DNA from 2 places in the Arthrobacter sp. zg-Y40 genome. Region 1 is predicted to be linked to the other one. Evidence: riboswitches for the same ligand, from Rfam matches in the RefSeq annotation. Region 1 holds a riboswitch; the other holds the start of a gene.
The links. Region 1 has a riboswitch for thiamine pyrophosphate ahead of LJ754_RS03520 (ECF transporter S component). Riboswitches for the same ligand answer to the same signal wherever they lie in the genome.
Positions count from the first base shown of each region.

Region 2: another riboswitch for thiamine pyrophosphate. It lies ahead of thiM (hydroxyethylthiazole kinase); the one in region 1 lies ahead of LJ754_RS03520 (ECF transporter S component).

Region 1 covers NZ_JAJFZS010000002.1:23,862-35,361, forward strand. Annotated here, with positions in the region: gene cls (cardiolipin synthase) at 1-1,149, opposite strand, end outside; gene LJ754_RS03505 (aminodeoxychorismate lyase) at 1,234-2,115, shown strand; gene LJ754_RS03510 (energy-coupling factor transporter transmembrane component T family protein) at 2,132-2,887, opposite strand; gene LJ754_RS03515 (ABC transporter ATP-binding protein) at 2,974-4,539, opposite strand; gene LJ754_RS03520 (ECF transporter S component) at 4,596-5,219, opposite strand; TPP riboswitch at 5,318-5,450, opposite strand; gene LJ754_RS03525 (DUF4235 domain-containing protein) at 5,545-5,808, shown strand; partial or broken gene mnhG (monovalent cation/H(+) antiporter subunit G) at 6,038-6,379, opposite strand; gene LJ754_RS03535 (monovalent cation/H+ antiporter complex subunit F) at 6,384-6,644, opposite strand; gene LJ754_RS03540 (Na+/H+ antiporter subunit E) at 6,641-7,237, opposite strand; gene LJ754_RS03545 (Na+/H+ antiporter subunit D) at 7,234-8,847, opposite strand; gene LJ754_RS03550 (Na(+)/H(+) antiporter subunit C) at 8,844-9,329, opposite strand; gene LJ754_RS03555 (Na+/H+ antiporter subunit A) at 9,326-11,500, opposite strand, start outside.
Region 2 covers NZ_JAJFZS010000003.1:228,522-240,021, reverse strand. Annotated here, with positions in the region: partial or broken gene LJ754_RS04895 (sulfite exporter TauE/SafE family protein) at 132-895, opposite strand; partial or broken gene LJ754_RS04890 (rhodanese-like domain-containing protein) at 939-1,088, opposite strand; gene LJ754_RS04885 (hypothetical protein) at 1,141-1,329, shown strand; gene LJ754_RS04880 (GNAT family N-acetyltransferase) at 1,378-1,938, shown strand; gene thiD (bifunctional hydroxymethylpyrimidine kinase/phosphomethylpyrimidine kinase) at 1,935-2,804, opposite strand; gene thiE (thiamine phosphate synthase) at 2,792-3,478, opposite strand; gene thiM (hydroxyethylthiazole kinase) at 3,475-4,296, opposite strand; TPP riboswitch at 4,288-4,377, opposite strand; gene LJ754_RS04860 (saccharopine dehydrogenase family protein) at 4,422-5,543, opposite strand; gene LJ754_RS04855 (VOC family protein) at 5,540-5,950, opposite strand; gene LJ754_RS04850 (serine hydrolase domain-containing protein) at 6,031-7,161, shown strand; gene LJ754_RS04845 (maleylpyruvate isomerase N-terminal domain-containing protein) at 7,182-7,823, opposite strand; gene LJ754_RS04840 (MerR family transcriptional regulator) at 8,011-8,814, shown strand; gene LJ754_RS04835 (hypothetical protein) at 9,455-9,856, opposite strand; gene LJ754_RS04830 (hypothetical protein) at 9,858-10,049, shown strand; gene LJ754_RS04825 ((R)-mandelonitrile lyase) at 10,205-10,603, shown strand; gene LJ754_RS04820 (aldo/keto reductase) at 10,650-11,495, shown strand; gene LJ754_RS04815 (hypothetical protein) at 11,496-11,500, opposite strand, start outside.

The DNA of each region.
Region 1 (11,500 bases):
GTGGTCCACCAGGAACTGGTCGCCCTTTTCGGAAACGAACAGTTCCACTTCCACGCCGCGCTGGGCCGCCGTCGTCACCGCGTAAAGCAGGGTGTCATCGGGCACGAAGTACGGGCTGGTGATGGAAATCCGGTCGCTGGCCGAATAGATCAGGGACGCGAACAGGCGCAGGTTGTTTTCGGTGCTGAAGCCCGGTCCGCTGGGGACCACCTGGCAGGTCACGTTGCCCGGGTCGTAGGTCCATTCGTACAGGCTGAGTTCGCGTTCTAGGTTCTCATCGGTTTCGGCGTTCCAGTCGGTGGCGAAAACGACGTTGAGCTCATCCACCACCGGTCCTTCCACCCGGGCCATCAGCTCCACCCATTTGCGGCCGGAGCGGCGGTTGCGGCCCTTGTGGTAGGCCGGCTCAATGAGGTTCTGCGATCCGGTGAACGCAACGGCTCCGTCCACCACCACCAGTTTCCGGTGGTTGCGCAGGTCCGGACGGCGCCAGCGGCCCCGGAAGGGCTCCACCGGCAGCATCCGCCGCCATTGGACATCACTGTTGCGCAGTTCGCGCAGCATCTTCCGGTAGCCCTTGATCCGCAGGGTGCCGATGTGGTCGAAGAGCAGCCGAACGGTGACGCCGCGGGCAGCCGCTGACTTGAGTGCCTGGAAGAACTGCCTGGTCTGGGCGTCGTAGCCCATGATGTAGAACTCCACATGCACGTAGCGTGCGGCTTTTTCCACTGCACGGGTCATCATGTCGATGGACTCCGCGTAGTCGCGCTGCAGGTCGACCTTGTTGCCGTCCAGTGTAGGGAAGGACCCCAGCCGGCGGTTCAGCTCGGCGGCGTTGAGCACCCACTCCGGCCCGCCGTAATTACTGCCCTCGGCCTCAAGTTCCTTGGTGTTCTCGCGCACCGCCCGGTTGATCTCCGCCTGCCGCCGCACCCGGTGGTCCGACAGCCGGTGGTTCCCGAAGAGGGAGAAGAGGATGATGCCCGGGATGGGAAGGAAGAAGATGCACAGCAGCCACGCCATGGCCGTCGTGGGACGCCGGTTGCCGGGAACAACGCCCAACGCAATAATCCGGATACCGTAATCCACCACGGCCAGCACGGTCGCCGTCCATCCGGACAGGTCAAAACCGGTCAGAGACCACCACACGCTCAAGCTCCTCCCAGCAGCACCCTGCCCTCAGCCTATCGGTACGGGGGTCCCGGGCGTGTCCCGCGCCGCTAGGCTGGTGCCATGACTGTTCTGGTTTTCCTGGATTCCGCGTACCCCGACGGCCGCCCTGCCGATCCTGCGGTGCCGCAGCTGCTCGTGAGCGACCTGGGGGTCACCCGCGGTGACGGGATTTTCGAGTCGCTGCTGGCCGTGGACGGTGTGCCCCGGAAACCGGACGCGCACCTGGACCGGCTGGCGTCCTCGGCACAGCTGCTGGACCTGCAGATCCCGGTACGCCAGGCCTGGGAGCGGGCCATCGCGACGGCATTGGCGCTGCACTTCGGGCAGGGCGCTGCCGGGCCGCAGGGCCGGGCCGCGGTGAAACTGGTGGCCACCCGGGGCGTGGAAGGCAGCGGGACCTCCACCGCGTGGGTGCAGGTTTCCGCCGCGCCCGACGCGGCGCGGCAGCAGACCAACGGGATTAAGGTGCTGCTGCTGGACCGCGGCTATGACAGCATGGCCGCGTCCCGGGCACCGTGGCTGCTGCTGGGCGCCAAGACGCTTTCCTACGCCGTGAACATGGCCGCCCTGCGCTACGCCAAGGAACATGGGGCCGATGACGCCATTTTTACCTCCTCGGACGGCAAGGTCCTGGAGGGACCCACCTCCACGGTGGTGCTGGCCCGCGAACGGGACGGCGTCCGGACCCTGCTGACCCCCGAACGGAAGAGCGGCATCCTGGCCGGAACCACCCAGGACGCCCTCTTCAAGGCCGCCGAAGCTGCCGGCTGGGAACTGGGCTACGGCCCAATGGTTCCGGAGGACCTGTTCGCGGCCGACGGCTTGTGGCTGGCTTCCAGCATCCGGCTGCTGGTTCCGGTCCGTTCCATCGACGGCCGCGAGCTGCCTTTCTCCGAGAGCCTGAACAGCGAACTCGCGAAGCTGGCCGACACCGCACTCTGAGCACAGCCCCTGATGCTCAGGTCAGGATGAAGTTGAACGTGCCGGCCGCCAGCGCCGCTGCCACCGCGGCGGCGGACACGACCACTCCCGTGGCCAGCACCGCGGCGTCGATCCTGCTGAACGTTGAGGTCCGTGCCCAGGACCGGTCCCCCGCGCCAAACCCGCGGGCCTCCATGGCCACGGCCAGCCGCGTGGCCCGGCGGATGGCCTGCACCAGCAAGGCCAGTGCCTGCCCGGCGAAACCCTTCAGCCGGGCCGCCGCACCGGCATCGGGCCCCGCGCCGCGCGCGTGGCGGGCCAGCCCGATGGTCCGCCATTCCTCGACCAGCAAACCCACCAGGCGCATGGCCGCCAGTGCGCCCAGCACAAACCGGTGCGGCAGCCGCAGCTTCTGCGCCAGGGCGTCGGCCAGGTCGGTGGGATCGGTGCTGGTCAGCAGGTAGATCCCGGGCAGGGCTATGGCCAGCCCGCGCAGTCCAATGGCAATACCCGCGGCCACGGAACCGGAGGTAAAGATCAGCGGTCCCGCTGCAAGCAGCACCGCCCCGGTCTTCTCCGCCAACAGCGCCGTACCCCAGGCCCCGATCAGCGCGGCCACCAGCAGCGGCGAGATGCGCCGCAGGAGCGTACCCGCCCGGATGTGGAGCAGCGGCAGCAGGAGAAGTTCCAGGGCCAGGACGACGGCGGCGCTCACCCAGTCCACGGTGACCAGCACCGCCAGGGTCAGCAGGGCCGCAGACGCGAGCTTGGACAACGGGTTGGCGCGGGTCAGGAAAGTAACGGCGGTGCGGACGGGCGCGCCCGCGTCTTCTCCAGGCGCCGTTCCACCGGACTCCGCGGCCGAGATCTCCGCCCGGCTCACCGGAGCACCTCGGTTGCATTATCCGCGGCCGGCCCTGCTGCCGGGTCCGGCACCGGCTCGGCGGCGGCGTCCCGGACCGTTCCGCCGCCCACCTGCAGGGTCCGCGCGCCCAGCGCCTGGATGAAGCCGGCGTCGTGGGTCACCGACACCACGCACCGGCCATCGTCCAGCTGGGCACGCAGCAGGGCCACCAGTTCCGCCCAGGTTCGGGCGTCCTGGCCAAACGTCGGCTCATCGAGCAGCAGGATGGACGGCGCCGTGGCGAGCATGGTTGCCACGGACAGCCGGCGCTTCTCCCCGCCGGAGAGCGTGAAGGGGTTGGCATCCAGCAGGGCGTCGAGGTGCAGCCGTTCGGCAAGCTCCCGCACCCGGGCCGCGGACTCCTTTTCCAGCCCGAGCCGGCGCGGGCCGAAGGACAGTTCGTCCAGCACGGTGTTGGTGAGGAACTGGTGCTCCGGTTCCTGGAACACGGTTCCGATCCTGCTCACCAGCTGCGCCGACGTCCACCGGTGCGGTTCGGGCGCAGCGGTGCCGGCCAGCAACGGTTCGGCGGCGATGGTTCCGCTCCGCGGCCGCAGCAAGCCGCCCATGGTCAGGGCGAGGGTGGATTTGCCGGCACCGTTGGGTCCGGTAATGCCGACGGCGGTTCCGGCGTCCAGCGCCAGGTCCGCCCCGGTGACCACGGCAGGTCCGCGGCCCGTCCGGGCGGCAGCCAGCCCGCGGGCCGCCAGCAGCCGGTTCCCGCCGGCAGCCGGGGCCCACGCACCGCCGGGAATCTCCGGCCGGGCGCCCGGAAGCCAAACCCCGGCTGCGGCCAGGGTTTTCCGGTGCACCATATCCCCCAGCACCTGCTCGGGTGGTCCGTCGGCCAGGACACCGCCGCCGGCAGCCAGTACCACCACGCGGTCCACCACCTCCGCCCAGACCTCCACGCGGTGCTCCACCACAATGACGGTGGCGCCGGTGCGGTCCAGCACCCGCACCACGGCGTCGCGGATTTCCGCCACGCCCGCCGGGTCCAGGTTGGCGGTGGGTTCGTCCAGCAGCAGCAGTCCGGGTTCCATCGCCATCACGGAGGCCAGGGCCAGCCGCTGCTTCTGCCCGCCGGAGAGAGCGGAAGTGGAACTCTCCAGCGGCACGTCCAGTCCGACGTCGGCCAGTGCGGCCCGCACCCGGGGCCAGATCTCCCCGGCCGGGACCGCAAGGTTCTCGGCGCCGAAGGCAACTTCATCCCCCACACGGGACAGCACGGTCTGCGCATCGGGATCCTGCAGCACCAGTCCGGTCCGGCCGCGGGCTGCGGGATCCGCCGGATGGACACCGTCCACTGAGATCCTGCCCTGTTCCTCCCCACCGGTATCCGGTCCCAGCACGCCCGCGAGGGAATGCAGGAGTGTGGATTTTCCGGCGCCGGAGGCCCCGAGCAGCAGCACCCGCTCCCCCGGTGCTACCGACAGGTCCAGTCCGGACACAGCCGCACCGGCCCTGCCCCCGTGCCGCCAGCCCCAGCCTTGGGCGGTAACGGCGGCGGGACTGCTGCGCCGCGCGACGGCGGAAGGCAGCACCCGGGGTGCGGCCGCGCCGGGAGCCCGGCGGCGGGCGTTCAAAAACCGCACCGCTATGCCTTGCCTGTCCGTCCGGACGCGAAGGGTGCCAGAGCGCCGGTCCGTGCCAATGCCCGGACCGCCAGCCAGGACAGTCCGCCGGCCAGGACCGCACCGGAGAACGCAGTGAGCAGGACATACAACAGCTTCCACTGAGCTGCCCACTCCACGTTGTACAGAACGTTTTCACTCAGTCCCAGGAACAGGCCCGAACCCAGCCCGGCCAGCAATGCCACGGGCAGGGAGAAGCGGCGGTAGAGGAACAGCAGGAACACCAGTTCGGCACCGAGGCCCTGCAGGAAGCCGGAGAGCAGCACGGATAGGCCGAACTGGGTGCCCAGCACACCGGACACGGCCGAGGCCAGCACTTCGCAGTAGATCGCGGCCCCCGGCTTGCGGATGATTAGCCCGCCCAGCACACCGGCAATAAGCCAGCCGCCGGTATAGAGGCCTGCCAGCGGCGGGAACGCGGCGGTCAGCGCACTGATCCCGGCGTAGCCGAGGGACCAGGCCCAGAAAATGACGCCCACGGCCACGGCCACTACGGACGCAACAACAATGTCCACCACGCGCCATGTGCGTGCCGGCGCTGCGGGCTTGGCTGCGGACGGTGCCGCAGCAGAAGTAAAGCGGTTCATGAATATCCTCCTGATAGCAGGAGGGGAGGGTAGCGGCGCGCCGGCAATGCCGGTGCCGTTCCTGCCGTGCCCCGGCGAGTGCCGGGACGTGGCGGGAATTCCCTGAGCTCTCGACTCCCTTCGCCGGTACTAACCGGATCAGGTTCGAGGGTCTGCGGATGTCCGCACTCTCAGCGCCTTGTCTCCGCTGCCCGAAGGCCGTGCGGAGGGGGCGCTCCCCTGTCGTGTGTTTGCGGTACCACTCTACACACGCGTGCCAGCTCCCCGCAGGGGTACCGAACGGATACCGTAGGGTTAGGAAAAACGCCCGAAGCTAGGAGTACCCATGAACCTGATCCTCAAACTGCTCGGAACCGGAGCCAGTATCCTGTCCGGAATCGTGGCCGCCAAGGTACTGGATTTCGTCTGGACCAAGGCCACGGGCAACGAGCCGCCCAAGGACGCCGAGGGCAGCCTGGAAAACAGCCTCCGCGCTGCCGTGGCTTTCGCCGTGGTGTCCGGCGCCGTCAGCTCGGTCATCCGGGTCCTGACCAACCGCGGCACGCAGCGGGCCATCCAGCGCTACCAGAAGACCCCTGAGGTCGTCTGACCCGGCCTGCCGGCCCAAGCACCGCCTGCGGCGCTCAGCCCTCGGGATTCTTTCCCGGGTGCTGGGCGCCGCTGCTTAACCCGGCCTCGCGTTCGCGGCCGGCCAGCAGTTCGTCGTCGTCCAGTTCCCCGGTGTAGGCCGGTTGCTCCTCGCCGGGATCGTCGTCCACGCGCGGGTCCTCGTTTTCGTCCTCGAGCGCCTCCGCCTCAGCGTCCTGGAGCAATCGCTGGGCGCGCTCGACGACGTCGTCCAGTTCGTCGATCACGAGCAGTTCCGGCCGCAGGTGCTTGGTGCGGTACCCGGCCCGGCCCACCATGTGCGCGGAAACAGGTGCCGTTAGCAGCATAAAGATCCATGCGACGGCCAGGACCGGCAGCAGTTTCCAGCTGCGGAACTCCACGGCCATGGCCAGCAGGAAAAGCAGCAGGCCGAGGACCTGCGGCTTGGACGCAGCGTGCATGCGGCTGAGCAGGTCGGGGAAGCGGATCAGGCCGATGGCCGCCGCCAGGGACATCAGTGCCCCGCCGAACATCAGGACAGCGACAATCGCGTCGTACACGGTTTCGTCCATGGCCCTACCGCCTGTCCGTCACGAAGCGCGCAACCGTTACCGACCCGATGAAACCGACCAGGGAAATGGCGACCAGCAAGGCCAGGTAGTCCAAGTTGCGGTAGACGATCATGTCCACGGCCAGGGCGCCGCCCACAATGGCCAGCAGCACGTCCGAGGCAAGCACCCGGTCCAGGATCGACGGCCCGCGGGCAATCCGGTAAATCGCCCCCGCGCCGGCCACGGCCAGCATGAGGCTCACCACCACCACGGCAACGTTCATCATGCCTTGCCTCCAATCTTCCGCTGACGGGTTTCATCACTCTCGGCGCGCAGGGCAGCCAGTTCCTCTTTGGTGCCCATGGTCCGGATCAGCCACGCCTCGGCCTGCAGGACGTCGGCGCGCACCTTCTCCGCCTGCTCAGCCGTGGACACGTCCAGGGCGTGCAGGTACAGGGTGGAGGTGGAACGGTCGACGTCGACAATCAGCGAGCCGGGAATCAGGGACAGTGCGTGGCCCGTGGCCGTGACCAGCAGGTCCGACCGGCTGCGCAGCTTCACCCCGATCACGCCGTTGCGGATCCGCGGGCCGCGGACAACCGCCAGCCAGAGCACATGGAAACTGGCCTGCACCAGTTTGTAGAAGAACCGGCCGGCAAAGACGAGGCCGTAGAACAGGTTGAACCGGCCGCTGAGCTCCACCGGCGGCAGGTAAAAGATATTCGCCACGATAAACGCGATCACCGTGCCGAAGAGCAGGTTGCCGGCACTGAAATCCTGCCAGAGGGCACCCCACAGGAACACCAGCCAGATCAGCAGCGGCAGTTCCTGCAGCAGCGGGATACGGGCGCGGTTGCGCATGCGCGCTTCCTTCGTCATTGGTCAGCCGCTCCTTCCCCGAGTACCGCTTCAATGTACGGAGTACGTTCCAGCAGGTCCCGGGCGGCACCGTCGCTGAGCGAGAACAGCGGCCCGGCGAGCACGGTCAGGCTGACGCCCAGGGCAACCAGGCCCACGGTGGGATAGACCATGGTGCGCGGCAGCAGGTCCACCGAGTCCCGGTGGGCGAACCGGCCCGTGGTGTGTTCGCTGACGTCCTGCGACTTGCGCAGGCTGGCACCGTCCGGCCCGACGGCCAGCAGGATCGGATCCGGATGGACGGCATCTTCCGGGGTCCGCCAGAAGGCGCGGTTCCATACCCGGGCCATCACCAGCAGCGTCAGCAGGCTGGTGGCGGCGCTCGCGGCTACCAGGACGTAGGCCAGCGGGGTGCCCAGCTCGACGCCGGCCTGCATCAGGCCCAGCTTCCCCAGGAACCCGGAGAACGGCGGAATGCCGGCCAGGTTGATTGCCGGGATGAAATACAGCACGGCGAGCAGCGGGGAGAGCTTCGCCAGCCCGCCGAGGCGGTCCATGTTGGCCGTCCCGCCCCGGCGTTCAATCAGGCCCGTGACCAGGAACAGCGAGGTCTGCACGGTGATGTGGTGCACCACGTAGAACACAGCGGAGCCGATGCCGACCACGGATGCGACTGCCAGGCCGAACACCATGTAGCCGATGTGGCTGACCAGGGTGAAGGAGAGCATACGTTTGATGTCCGTCTGGGCCAGGGCACCGAGGATACCCACGAGCATGGTCAGCCCGGCCACCACCATCAGCAGCGTATTTATCCGGTCTCCCGGGAACAGCAGGGTCTCTGTCCGCACCATGGCGTAGACGCCCACCTTCGTCAACAGGCCGGCGAACACGGCCGTCACCGGTGCCGGGGCGGTGGGATAGGAGTCGGGCAGCCAGAAGGACAGTGGGAAGACGGCGGCCTTGATGCCGAACGCCACCAGCAGCATCAGGTGCAGCATCAGCTGCGTCGCCGGATCCAGCTCCCCCAGCTTCAAGGCCAGATCCGCCATGTTCACCGTGCCGGTGGCCGCGTAGATCATGGCAATGGCGATCAGGAACAGCAGCGAGGACACCACGCTGACCACCACGTAGGTGACTCCGGCCCGGATTCGCGGCGTGGTGCCGCCCAGGGTCATCAGCACATAGCTGGCCGTCAGCAGGATCTCGAAACCTACATAGAGGTTGAACAGGTCCCCGGCCAGGAAAGCGTTGGAGACGCCGGCCACCAGGATCAGGTAGGTCGGGTGGAAGATCGAAATAGGGCCGTCTTCATCGCCGTCGGCCATACCCTGGCCGGCGGCGTAAATGAGCACGGCGAGGCTGATGGCCGAGGAGACCACCAGCATCAGGGCGGAGAACTGGTCCACCACCATCGTGATTCCGAACGGCGGCAGCCAGCCGCCGAGGTTAACCGCCACGGCACCGGTGTTCCAGACCGAGAGCAGCAGAATCACTTCCAGTGCCAGCGTCACGGACAGGATGCTGACGCTGACCACCCGCTGGGAACGCTGGTGCCGGATCAGGATGAAGGCCAGGGCGGCGCCGAGGAGCGGCAGCACGACGGCCAGGGGCGCGAGGCTTGCTGTAGTCATCGGTTCACCTCCGGGTCCTTCTCTGCGTTGCCGCGTTGGGACCCGGGAGCCTCTTCGGCTTCTTCGGGCGGGGTGAATTCCGTGGTGTCCTCCGGTACATCGGCGTCGTCTTCCGCGTCGAAGCTGCTCTGGCTGGCGACGCGGCGGTCCTCAATGTCGTCCTGGACCTCGTCCTGGCGGCCCAGCACCCAGGACCGGTAAATGATCCCGAGCATAAAGGCCGTCACGGAGAACGAAATGACAATCGAGGTGAGGATGAACGCCTGCGGCAGCGGGTCATTGTAGGCATCTGCGGCCAGGTCCTTGTTGAACATGGGAGCCAACCCTGCCGGGCCGCCGGTTGCCAGCAGCAGGATGTTCGTTGCATTGGTCAGCATGGCCAGGCCAAGCACCACCCGGGTCAGGCTCCGTTCAAGCAGCAGGTAGATGCCGCAGGCGTACAGGGCACCCATCACCAGGAGAAGGGTTATATTCACGGTCACCGGGCCACCTCTTCCTCTTCGGGCCGGGATCCCGTGCCGGGAACACCGTCGAGCCGCTGGCCAAGGTCGATGATCTGCGGTTCCTCCACTATGTCTTCGTCTTCGTCGTCGTCGTCGCCCTCGCTGCGTTCATCGATTTCCGAACCCAGGCTGCGGAGGACATCAAGCACCAGGCCCACCACCACCAGGTACACGCCTATGTCGAAAATCGTGGAGGTGACGAACTTGACCTCCCCAAACACCGGCCAGGAGAACTTGAGGATGGCGCTCTGCAGGACCTGCCCGCCGAAGAACAGGGGAGCGGCAGCGGACAGGGCCGCCAGGCCCAGGCCGCCGCCCAGCAGGGCTCCGGCGCTCACGGGGCTCGCCTCGGCCAACTCGAACCGTCCGCCGGCGAGGTACCGGATGGTCAGCGCCAGCCCGGCCATGAGCCCGCCGGCGAAGCCGCCGCCGGGGGCGTTGTGGCCTGCTATCAGGAGGTAGACCGAGAAGAGGATGACCGAGTGGAACAGCAGCCGGGTAATCACCTCGAAGATGATGGAGCGGCGTTCCGGGGCCAGTGTCCGGCCGGCCACCAGCCAGGCATCCCGTCCCACGCTGGAGAATTTGCGGGCCAGGGCCAAGGTTGCCTGCCGGCGCCCGGTGGAGGCGAACTGCTCCCGGCCGCGGTCCACGGAACCGGAGGCCACGCCCTCGGCGCGGCGGCGCTTATCGCCGCGTCCGCGGACGAAAATCAGGGACGCCAGACCGGTGGCGGCGATGGCCAGGACGGAAATCTCGCCGAAGGTGTCCCAGGCACGGATATCCACGAGGGTCACGTTGACAATATTGGATCCGCCGCCGCCCTCGTACGCCAGCGGCGGGAAATCCAGGGAGATGGGGGTGGCCACCCGCGACGCCATGGCTGACATCGCGAAGACAATCATGGAGGCACCGAACGCAATGCCCAGCAGGGCCCGCAGGAAACGGTGCCGTTTGGGCTCGCGCTTCCACAGCCGGGCCGGCAGGGACCGCAGGGCCAGCACAAAGGCCACCAGCACAATTGTCTCCACCAGCATCTGGGTCAGCGCCAGGTCCGGGGCCCCCTGGAGGGCGAAAATAAGGGCAATGCCGTAGCCGCTCACCGACACCATCAGCACCGCCAGGAAACGCTTGCTGGCGCGCGCTGCGGCTACCGCACCGATGATGACGGCAGCACCGATCACGGCCTGCAGCGGGTTGTCGAACCAGCGGAAGCTCTCGGGCATGGGCGCGGAGCGGAGGATGAGCGCCGAAAGGGGCGTGAGGATCGCCATGATGAGGATGACGAACAGGTAGAAGGTGAGCGAACCGCGCTGCGTGCGGCCCGTGACCCAGACGGCGACGTCGTCCAGCACACCGATGGCGCCGCGGTAGGAGCGCTCAGCGTCAATCGGGGAGGCAACGTCCCGCTGGAAGGACTCCATTTGCCGGCGCAGCAGGAACAGCGCTGTACCGGTGGCCAGAGTCAGCACGGTCAGTCCCAGTGCCGGGGTCAGCCCGTGCCACAGGACCAGGTGGGTCGGTTTCCCGTCCGCCGGGAAGAGCCCGGCATAGGAGGACACCACCGAATCCAGCGGGGCCGGCCACAGTCCGAAGACCACGGTGGCGGCGGCCAGCACGGCGGGAGCCCCCAGGAAGGACCAGGGCACGGCCTTGAACGGGGTGGCAGCACAGCCGTTCTTGACGGCAAACGCGCCCCACACAAAGCGGGCGCTGTAGGCGAAGGTCAGGATGGAGCCGGCGACAATGCCGGCCAGCAGCAGCCAGGCCGCAAAGCTGCCCTGCTGTTCGCCGTAGTGCACGAAGGTTTCGTAGATGGATTCCTTCGCCACGTAGCCCAGCAGCGGCGGCACACCCGCCATGGACGCGGCACCGATCACGGCGACTACGCCCAGCTTCGGTGCGGCCCGGAAAATTCCGGAAAGCTTGCGGATGTCGCGGGTGCCGGCCTTGTGGTCGATGATCCCGACCACCAGGAACAGCGTGGCCTTGAAGAAGCCGTGGGCCAGCAGCATGCCCATCCCGGCGACGGCTGCTTCCCGGCTGCCCAGGCCAACCACCAGGGTCAGGAAACCGAGCTGGCTCACAGTGCCGTAGGCGAGGATCAGCTTGATGTCGTACTGCCGCAGGGCACGCCAGCCGCCCAGCAG
Region 2 (11,500 bases), on a different contig from region 1:
GGTTCCCACGGAGTGTGGCTGCAAGGCGGTCAGCACGGCGAAAAGGCAAAACTTACCGATATTCGGCTTCAAAACGGTAAATTTTGCCTTTTCGATTCCCGGGACGGCCCCCGTGCCGGCTTGGGACGCTCCTAGCGCAGGCCCAGCAGCTCCTGGGCCAGGACGAACATCCCCATGACCAGCACAAAGATGCCGAAGCCGCGCCGAAGTGCGGCTTCCGGAATCTTTCCGGCCAGCCGGGCGCCGATGAGGGAGCCGAGGACGGCCAATACGGTAACTGCGCCTACCAGCGGCCAGTTAAGGTTCACGGTGGTGAGGTAGCCGCCCAGTCCGGCCAGCGACTGCAAGGAAATCACCACCAGCGACGTTGCGACGGCGGCTGGCATGGTCAGCCCGCCCAGCAGCGCCAGCGCGGGCACAATCAGGAAACCGCCGCCTGCACCCACTAGTCCTGCCGCCAATCCGATGACCAGCCCATCAGCAGTACCTTCGGCGCCGGTTGCTCGCCCGTCCGACTGTCGGCCGGGGCACCCCTGCGGCCGCGGATCATGGCCACGGAGGCAGCCAGCATCATGGCGGCGAACGCCACCATCAGGACGGTCTCCGGCAGGCGGCCTCCCACCTGGCCGCCGCCGAAGGCGCCGACCATGCCGGCCGCGCCGAACAGCAGCCCGGTGCGCCACATCACCCTGCCCTTGCGGGCATGCCCGAGGACACTCACCGCGGAAGTCGCGCCGACAACGAACAGCGAGGAGGCAATTGCCTCGCGGGGATTCAGCCCGGCGACGTAGGTGAGTATCGGCACGGTGAGGATGGACCCGCCACCGCCGAGCAGGCCGAGCGAAAGCCCGATCAGCACGGAGAGCAGCAGGGTTGCCGCGAAGGCGACTGTCATGGAACGGTCCTTAAAGAGGGAGGAACAAGAGCGGAAACGCCGCTTAGCGGACGGCGGGCAGCTGGGCGATGGCCGAGGAAGCCGTGGGATCGGCGGCGCTCTTGTTCCAGGGCATCTTGGACAGGGCCTGGCCCATGGCGCAGGTGTTGGTCGCAGCCGAGAAGGCCAGCCCGGCTCCGATGCCGCCGGCAAGGAACCCTGGATGATGGAACAAGTGCTTTAGCAAGTCGAAGAAGGAGTTCAAAATGTGCCGAGCAGTCAGCTGCCGCAAGTGCGGCAAGACCACCTGGGCCGGATGCGGCAACCACGTGGACCAGGTCATGAACAATGTCCCCAAGGCGGACCGCTGCACGTGCAGCACCAATGCCGCGACGTCCGTGGGCGCCCAGGCGGGCGGATCGAGCTGGCTCGGAAAGCTGTTCGGCCGCAAGTAAACGCACCAATACCGGGAATGCCGGCGCCGGGCGTGGCAAGCTATGCCCATGGAATCCAGCACCGGCATCCCGCCCTGGCCCTCGACCGACCCGCAGTACGGCAATGTGCGCCTGGTGGCTTTCCGCGATGAGGACGCCCCAATGGTGATGGAGATGGCCCGGGACGAGTACTTTCCCACCGTCGGCAGCCTGCCCGCCAACGCGGACCACGAGCAGGCGCTGGAGTGGCTGGAGCGGCAGCGGCAGCTCCACGACAAAGGATCGGGTTTCTCCTTCGCCATCACCGACGCGGAGACGGACACGGTAGTGGGACAGGTCGGCCTGTGGGGCTGGGAACTGCCGCACGGCCGCACGCAGGCGGGCTACGGAATCATCCCCGCTGCCCGCCGCCGCGGCTACGCCGGAAACGCCCTGCGCGCGGTGGCGGAGTTCGCCTGGTCCATTCCCGAAGTGCAGCGCATGGAGCTGTACATCGAGCCGTGGAACGCCGCTTCCATCCGCACCGCCGAATCCGCCGGTTTTGAGCGTGAAGGCCTGCTGCGCAGCTACATGGTGATCGCCGGGCAGCGCCGGGACCTGCTGGTTTTCTCGTCGCTCAGACAGCCTTAGGGTACGGAGTGGCTGCCGTCGCCCGGCATGTCCGCCAGGCCGCGGCCCCACACCCCGTGGAAGTGATTGACGGGTCCATGGCCGGTCCCGACGTCCAGCTCATCAGCGGTTTCCAAGGCCTCCTGCAGCCAGGTCTTGGCCGCCTGCAGCGCCACTTCCCAATTCCCGGACCGCGCATACAGCGTGGCGAGTGCGGAGGACAGCGAGCAGCCGGTGCCGTGCGTGTTCACGGTGTCCACCCGGGCCGAGCTCACCTCGGCGGTGCGTACCGCGCCGTCGCCGCCGATGCTGACCAGCGCATCCGGGGCCGCCGGGCCGGCAAGGTGACCGCCCTTCACCAGCACCGCCACCCCGTGGGCCCGCGCCAGGCGGACGCCCTGGTCCAGCGCCTCGTCCCAGCTGCCGGCGCAGGCGTCCCCCACCAGTACCGCGAGTTCGGGAAGGTTGGGGGTCACCAGATGCACCCCGCCCAGCAGCCGCCGCATGGCATCCTCGGCATCGGCGTTCAGCAGCCGGTCACCGCTTGTGGCAATCATGACCGGATCCAGCACCACGGCGGGCGGACGGACGGCAGTCAACCATTCAGAGACGGCCTCAATAGTTTCCACATTGCCCAGCATGCCGATCTTCACGGCGTCTATAACGACGTCGTCGCTGACGGCGGTGAGCTGCTCGCGGAGGAACGCCACCGGAGGCGTGTGCACCGAGCGCACGCCAACGGTGTTCTGCGCCACGAGGGCGGTGATTACGGCCATACCGTAGCCACCGGTGGCCGCAATGGATTTCAGGTCGGCCTGAGTGCCGGCTCCGCCCGTGGGATCGGTGCCGGCAATGCTCAGCACCCGGGGGACTTTCACCGGTTCCATGCCGCCACCAGTTCCTCTGCCGCCCTGCGGGGATCAACAGCAGCGCAGACAGCTGAAACCACGGCAATTCCGGAAGCGCCGGCGGCGCGCAGCGCAACGACGTCGGCGGGCTGGATTCCGCCGATCGCAACGCACGGCAGCGGCGAGGAGGCAGCGAAGGATCGGAAACCGCTTATTCCCAACGGTTCGGGGTGGTCCGGTTTGGTGCTGGTGGGCCGGATGACGCCGGCACCCAGGTAGTCCACGGTCCCGGCGGGGAGCGCGCCAACGGCAGCCAGATGCCGCTCCGTGTTGGCGGTCAGCCCGACAACGGCGTCCGGTCCCACCAGCCGCCGCACCGCGCCGGCGGGCAGGTCGCTTTGGCCGACGTGCACCCCGTGCACTTCGGCGCCCGCGGTCCGGGCAGCCAGGTAAATGTCCACCCGGTCATCAACCAGTACCAGGGCGCGGTCCCCGACCGCTGAAGCCACGGCCAACACCAGTTGGTAAAAGTCGGCAGCGGAAGCCTGCTTTTCCCGGACCTGCACCGTTCGGATGCCGCCGGCCACGGCGGCCCGCACGGTTTCGGTCACGCCCCGGGCCCCGCACAGGAGGGTGTCGGTAACGAGGTAGATGCCGGTGTTCCGAGCGCGTTCGCGGAGGCGGCCGGAGTCCGGGAAAGATGCAGTGTTCACGCGGCGGCCAGCCGTTCGGCTACGAGCTCCGCATCCAGGTGCCAGAGTGTGTCGAGGAAGATCGGAGCGAAGCTGCCCGGGCCGGACGCGGAGACTGCGGCATGCTCGGCTGCCACGGTATAGGCCGCAGTGGCGGCGGCCGCCGCCACCAGCCCGCCGCCGTCGGGCCCGGCGTCGCCGGCAACTGCAAGGAACGCCGCGGTAACCGCGCCCAGCGCGCAGCCGCCGCCGGTGACCTTAGTGAGCAGGGAGGTCCCGTTGCTCAGCCGCAAGGTGTCCGTGCCGTCAGTGATGACATCGGTGGCGCCGGAGACGGCCACGATGCAGCCGTACTTGGCTGCAAGCAGGGACGCGGCAGGCAGGGCGTCCTCGGGGTTATCGGTGGCGTCAACACCGCGGCCGCCCGAGCCGAGCCCGGCGAGGGCCATTATCTCCGAGGCATTGGCGCGGACGGCGGTGGGGCGCAGGGCCAGCAGTTCCGCGGCCAGGGCGGTGCGGACCGGAAGGCTGCCCACGGCCACCGGGTCAAGCACCCAAGGCGTTCCGGCGGCATTGGCTGCTTCGGCGGCTTCGAGCATGGCTGTGCGCTGGTCGGCATGCGGAGTGCCAAGATTAATCAGCACGGCGGAAGCAACCCGGGCAAACGGGCCCGCCTCGCCGGGGATATCCGTCATGGCCGGTGCGGCGCCGAGTGCCAGCAGCACGTTGGCAGTGAAGTTGGTGACCACGGCGTTGGTCAGGCACTGCACGAGCGGCGGTTCGGCGCGCAGGCGCGACAGGTGGTCGGAAACGGTTAACGGTGTCAGGCGAATAGTCATCCGCGACATCCCTTCGCTAGTTCTAACTAGATCAGGTTCAACGGGTTTCATCTCAGCCTTACGGCACCCCGTGTCACTGGAACCGACTCTACGAGCACGGCTGGGGAAAGGCAAAGGGGCGGTGCCTATGCCCGGCGGCCCTCCACCGGCACCAGACCCAGGCCGGCGCAGCCGCTGGCCAGATCCTCGAGGCCGAAGGCGCTGAGGGGACTGGCCACACCCGGGTCCAGGTCCTGCCGGTCCCGCAGCTGCTCCGCTCCCCAAGCGATCAGCTCACCGGTCAACGTGTAGACATTGGGCCCGGTGAGCTGCACGGCCGAGAGCAGGCTTCCGTCCCTCCCGGTCACGGCGGCCACCACCTGTGTACGGGTTTTTGCGCGCCGGGCGCTGTCCGGTCCGCCGGGTTTCCCGATCAGGGGAGCGGACAGGTTCTCCAGCAGGCGGCGGCCCCGGGCCGACTTTCCGATCGCATGGCTGGCTGCGGATGCCAGGCTGATTGCCCGGCTGAGGGAAGGGAACCAGCCGTTGTACACCGACACGCTATCCAGCTGGGGGAAGGCATCGGGTAGGAACAGGACTTCCGTTCCGGGAACCAGGAAGCCCGCTTTGTGTCCCCGGCGGGAACCGCTCACCGGGAAAACATGGACATCTGCTGCCGCCCGTTCTTCCACCAGATGCCCGTCCCTCAACCGCACTGCGGGCAGGAACAAGCCGTCGCGCATGGTGGTCCGGGTACCCTGGCTGAGCCCTGGACTCAGCGCGCCCGCGGTGAAGTATCCGACGTCGAGCCTCCGTCCGGCTTCTCCGGCCTGCTGCGCCGCCAGGGCGCCGGCCAGGATGCCCGGTACGTAGTCATATCCGAACGCAGGCAACAGCACGGCGCCGGCTTCCTCTGCCTGCCGTCCGAACCGCTCCTGCAGGGTGCGGACAAACCCCACCTCGCCGGTGGTGTCGATGTAGCGCGCACCGGCCTGCACGGCAGCTTCCGCCACCCCCAGGCCGAACCGTTCAAAGGGCCCCACGGTGGTGATCAGCACGTCGCCGGGATTCAGCAGCCGCCGGATACTGCCGGTATCGCCGGCATCTGCGGCAGTGAACTCCAACCCGCCGTGGTCCCGCGCCAGGGAAGACAGTGCGGCGGTATTGCGTCCGGCGAGGACGGGACGCACGCCGCGCCGGATCAGCGCGTCCAACACCAGGGTGCCGGTATATCCGCTGGCACCGAGAAGGACGAGGCGGCCGCTCACTTCCGGTCCTGTGCCTTCGGTTCGTAGCCGATCAGCCAGTGCAGTCCGTATCGGTCAATGACCTGACCGTCCGAAGCGCCCCACGGCTTGGGGCCAAGCGGGTCCACGATCCGGCCGTCGGCCGCAAGCCGGCTAAACCAGCTATGCAGGAGTTCCGGTTCGCCGGTCCCGAGCAGGGAGAGCATGACCCCCTCCATCCGGACGTTCTGTTCCGGCCCGTCGGTATCTGCTCCGGCCAGGGCGACAGGGCCATCCAGGACTCCGTGCGCAACCGCGTCCGGCGCGCCGCCGCTGCCGAAGTCCCGGTTCGTATGCAGCGATAGCTCACCGCCGAACACTCCGGCATAAACGGTGAGGGCTTTGCGCGCAGTGCCCGGAAACAGGACGTAAACCATGGGTGCCGTCATGCCGCACAGCATACGCTGCCGATACCGCTGCGGGGACCGTGGCCGTTGACTCCCCGGCATGGCCAGCGGACAGTGGACCCATGCCAGGCATCGGTGCACCGCTGTGGGACAAACTGTCCGAGACCGTTGAATCCGGCTGGTGCCCGGGGCTGGTGGCGGGTATCCGGCTTAACGGGCAGACAGAGATCTTCGCGACCGGTTCGCTGGGTGTTGGGCGGTCCGCGCCAATGGGCGAGGACACCCCGTTCCGCATTTCCTCATTGAGCAAGCTGCTGGGCGGCGCCCTGGCCCTGAGCCTGCTCGCAGACGGCACCCTGGAACTGGATGAGGACGTGTCCCGCATGTTCTCCGTGCTGGGGCACCTGCGCGTGCTCGCCACACCCGATGCGCCACTGTCCGTCTCGGTCCCCGCCCGCGGGCCGATCACCCTGCGTCACCTGCTGACCTTCACCGCAGGATTCGGCATCGACTTCGCGCCCACACCCTACGCCGCCGCCACCCGCGACCTGCTGTGGGGTCCGAACCCGCCGGACCTGACTCACGAGGAGTATCTGGCCCGCCTCGCTGCTCTGCCGCTGGCGCATCAGCCGGGGGATCTGTGGATGTATCACTCATGCGCGGACCTCCTCTCGGTCGTGATGGCCAAGGCCGCCGACAGCTCAGTTGGTCAGTTGCTGCAGGAGCGGGTCAATGGACCCTTCGGGCTCACCGGCACCGGGTTTCCTACCGGAAAGGACACGTTCCCTACCGTGTACGAGGCAGTGGACGGTCAATTGAAGGAAGCGGTCTCCTACCGGGACGCCATGGCAGCGCCCCCGATATTCGAATCACTGGCCGGTGGCCTGGTGTCCACCGTGCCCGACTATTTGCGGTTCCTGGCACAGCTGGCCGACGACGCCGTGCTGCCCGCGTCCCTGCGGCAGCAGATGACCGATGACCAGCTCACCTCCCCGCAGCGGACCGGCATGATCGAGATGTCCGGGCCGGATGAATCCTGGGGGTTCATGACCGCGGTGCAGACCGGGCCGGGCGCCCCGTGGTCCGAACCCGGGATGTGGGGTTGGGCCGGCGGTTCCGGCACCAGCGCCGCGGTGTATCCCAACGGCGACGCGGGTGTGGTTTTCACCCAGCGGTTTATGAGCGGACCGCAGGACAGCTTCGACTACTTCTGGGAACCGTTCGGTGCGCTGCGGGCGAGCGTCTGCCGGTAAGGACTATCACCAGGGCGCCGTCACCACGGAGCGAGAGCCGGGGCGGCAGCCAAGGGCCCGCGGCCCGCAAGCCAGGCCATGAACATCCGCCGGTCCGACGCCGAGCCAAGCCGCTCCGGAACCGTGGCCAGCAGCACCGGCAGGTCCCATTCCACGTATTCTTCGGGCCAGTCAGCCGGTCCGTATCCCAGTCCGAGGTCGGCATGGTGCATCTCCACTTCGCGCAGCCGGTGCGCCGGACAGGCCGCCACCCCGTAGTGCTCGCCGCCCAGGAAGTGTCCGTTGGGGAAACCTGCCTCGGCATATCGGGCCAGGACGGTCTCGAGCATTGTTTGGCTGGACGCCAGATCGCTGATGATTTCCTGTGCGGACCTGCCCGCCCCGGCCTCGATGTCACCTTCCCGCTGCGCTGTGCCGCCCGGGTACTTGGGGACATCCCGGCCGTCGAGGGCGCCGTCGATCCGCCGGCCAAGGCCGTCGGCGTTGCGTGCCAAATGGGTGAGGACGTGTCCAACGGTCCAGCCCGGCAACCTGCTGGGCCCGCGGACCTCGGCGTCGGTCAGGCCCGCCACCGAAGCCATCAGCCGCTGCTGCGCCTCGGCGCACAGCTGGGCTGCGCGTTCGGGATTCGCGTCAAGGGTGAGATTCCCGTCAAGAGTCATGGGGCCACCAGTTTTCCTCCCTCACCGCCCGCGTTGGCAGTGACGGACGCCAGCCTAGCGCGGGCGGCCGGGCGCGTGTCCCGTTGCACCACCTCGGGATCCGGGCGGAGCAGGGATAACCCCCCGTGTGAAGCTTGCGCGACGCGATACTTGACCCTGACACAGTGGCAGGCAGGAGAACTGAAGCATGTTATCCATCGGAGCGTTCGCACAGATCGGGCAGGTGACCCACCGCATGCTGCGGCACTGGGACACCGCCGGGCTGCTCGTTCCCGCCCACGTGGATGAGTTCAGCGGTTACCGTTCCTACGATCCCGCACAGCTGGAGCGGCTGCACCGGATTGTCGCCCTCCGTCAGCTCGGTTTCGGCCTGGAGGACATTGCCTCCATCCTCGAAGCCGGTGTGGACGCAGGCCGGATTGCGGACATGCTCCGTGTCCGGCGCGCCGAGGTGGAACGCGAGCAACGGACGGCAACCGCACGGCTCATCGACGTCGAGCGCAGGCTCCACCTCATTGAAAAGGAAAATGCCATGTCCCAGATCGAAATCATCTCCAAGTCCCTGCCCGCCGTCCGCCTGGCCGCCCGCACCGCCGTTGTTGCCGAACAGCCGGAGGTGGCCGGCGTTGTTGGGCCGCTTTTTGATGCAGTGGGGGCGGCGCTGTCCGCGGCGGGTGCTTCCCTGGATACACCGATCGCCCAGTACGAGATGGGCGAAGAGGGTATGCGCATCCTGGCCGGCTATGTCGTCGGCCCGGCCACTCCCGAGGGCGTGGAAGTGGTGGACCTGCCCTCGGTGCCCGCGGCCATCTGCGGTGTGCACTTGGGCGCCATGGACCGGATTGGGGAAAGCTGGCAGGCCGTCCATGCCGAGATCGTTGCCCGAGGGTTTGCACCCTCCGGACCGTGCCGTGAGGTGTACGTCCGTGCGGTATCCGATGACCAGGCGGACTGGGTGACGGAGCTGCAGCAGCCGGTGGAACGGGTCTAATCTCCCGCGGGCCGGCGTGCCGGCCTGCGGACCTCCCCGAGGGGGAAGGCACTGATAAACACCCCGGGTTTCCGGCAAAAACAGTGCTGTGCGTAGACAGAAATCGTGCATTTCAAATACGCGTAAAAAAGTTAGAACTGCTCGAAGCAGTATGGGCAAATACTCTATTGCGCTACTTGGCTCCCGCGTAGTCTCAATCCCGCTACCAGCAATTCACCCGGTTTCTGTCACCACTGCCGGGCCGGCGGATTAGCGAACGGGCCGAACTCCGACATCGGTGCTGGGCCCATTCCCCGCCAGGCCTGCATCCGGCCATGTCTACCGCCTGGTGGGCATGGCTCACGAAGCGCACCCTCGTCGGTAGGAGCATCCCCGCCATGAAACGAACCCGCCAAATCCCTGTCTTCAGTTTTCTAGCTGTTTTTGTGCTCGCTCTACTTGGCTTGGCCGGACCCGCACAGGCCGTGACTCTTCCGGCACAAACGTCCCCCGCCCTGGGGGCCGGCAAAGTCAGCATTTGCCACCACCCGCAGGGCCAGCCGGAGGATGTCTACAACTATCAAAACGTGAGTACGTCCAGCGTGTTCGGCGGCAACGGGCATGACAGCCATCAGGGGGACGTAGTGCCGCCGTTTGAGGGCTACAACGGAAGCGCGAAGTGGCGTGAGGACCCGGCCCGGGCCGCGCAATTCCTGGCCAACGGCTGCTCTGACACGCCACCTACCACCTCACCCGCTCCCACCCCCTGCCCCACAACGGATACGCCGACGCCGAGTCCGACCACGGGCACGCCGACGCCGGGTCCGACCACGGGCACGCCGACGCCGGGTCCGACCACGGGCACGCCGACGCCGGGTCCGACCACGGGCACAGCGACGCCGGGCCCGACCACCGGCACAGCGACGCCGGGCCCGACCACGGGCACAGCCACCCAGGGTGGCGGGGGTGCAGCATCTGGCGGCGGAGGCGCAGCCAACTGCACCTGTCCGGACGCTGCAGCGGCAATTTCAGCTGCTGAAGCTGCAGGGCTTCCGGTTGCCACGGTGGGACCTGATGGTGCGCTGGTTGACCCGGTAAGCGGCAACACGGTGCGACCCTGCCGCAGTGCGCTGGCCTATACCGGCACCGACGCCAGCGGCTCCCCCTCCCAGATGGCGGTCCTGGGTCTGGGCGCTCTGGCGGCCGGCGTTGTGGTCATTGCGCTCACCCTCTTGCCACGCGGGCGGCACGGCTAAGCGCCGGAGCATCTCCGGGAGAACGCGGCAGCCGGGGCCACAGCGCGCCTCCCCCCTCCCGCATCAGCCCGCACGCTTGTAGTGTCGGAGGGGTCCACGGAGTCCCGTGCCGGTTCAAACGGCACGCCGGCTGCCGCATCCCCAAGGGAGATCCCATGGAAGTGGAACCGCGCCACCCGAGCGTCAAAGGTCCGGCCAACATGTTCACCGGCGACGTCTGGTTTGAGGTCATCGCAGCACCGAAGCCGGCCCCCTCGCGGATGCGGGTGAACGCCGTGCATTTTGCCCCCGGTGCCCGCACTGCCTGGCACGCCCACGCCGTCGGGCAGACCCTGCACGTCACCGAGGGGTACGGGCTGGTCCAGTCCCTGGGCGGACTCATTGTCCAGGTGCGGCCCGGCGACACCATCTACACGCCGCCGGGGGAGTGGCACTGGCACGGTGCCGCCCGGAACAGCCTGATGACTCATCTGGCCATGTGGGAGGCGCCGCCGGTGGGCCAGGAATCCGAATGGGGAGAGCTGGTCACCGACGCGGAATACGGCGCCCTGTAACCACGGGCAGTATCCGCTGCAGCCCCGCCACGAAAGGAAAACCCCGATGGATACCTTCACCCTGAATAACGGCGTGGAAATGCCGGTCCTTGGTTTCGGCGTTTACCAGGTCCCGCCGGAGGACACCGAGCAGGTGGTGGCCAACGGGCTGGAAGCGGGTTACCGCTCCCTGGACACGGCGGCCGCCTACCAGAATGAGGACGCCGTGGGGCGGGCCGTCCGCAGCAGCGGCATCCCGCGGGACCAGCTGTTTATTACCACCAAGCTCTGGATCCAGGACAACGGAGAGACGGGCACTGGCCCGGCGTTCCAGAATTCGCTGCAGAACCTGGGCATGGACTACGTGGACCTGTACCTGATCCACCAGCCCTTCGGCGACGTGTACGGGGAGTGGCGGGTGATGGAACAGATCTACAACGACGGCGGCGCCCGGGCCATCGGGGTCTCCAACTTCACCTCGGACCGGCTGCTGGACCTGATCATCCACAACGAGATCACCCCGGCCGTGAACCAGATCGAAACGAACCCGTTCTATCAGCGGGCGGTCGAAAACGAGATGATGACCGAGCACGGTGTCCGGCAGGAGTCCTGGGCCCCGTTCGCGGAGGGAAAGAACAACCTGTTCTCGCATCCGACACTTAGTGCCGTTGCGGAAGCCCACGGCAAGTCCATTGCCCAGGTGGTGCTGCGCTGGCTGATCCAGCGCGGCATCGTGGTGATTCCCAAGACCGTGAACCCGGACCGGATGGCAGCGAACCTGGACTCGTTCGGTTTCGAGCTCAGTCCGCAGGAAATGGCAGCCATCGCCGATCTGGATACCGGGAAGTCCATGTTCTTCGACCACACCGACCCGGAGGCCGTGGCCCGGCTCAGCGGCGTGAAGATGGAGTGATTACT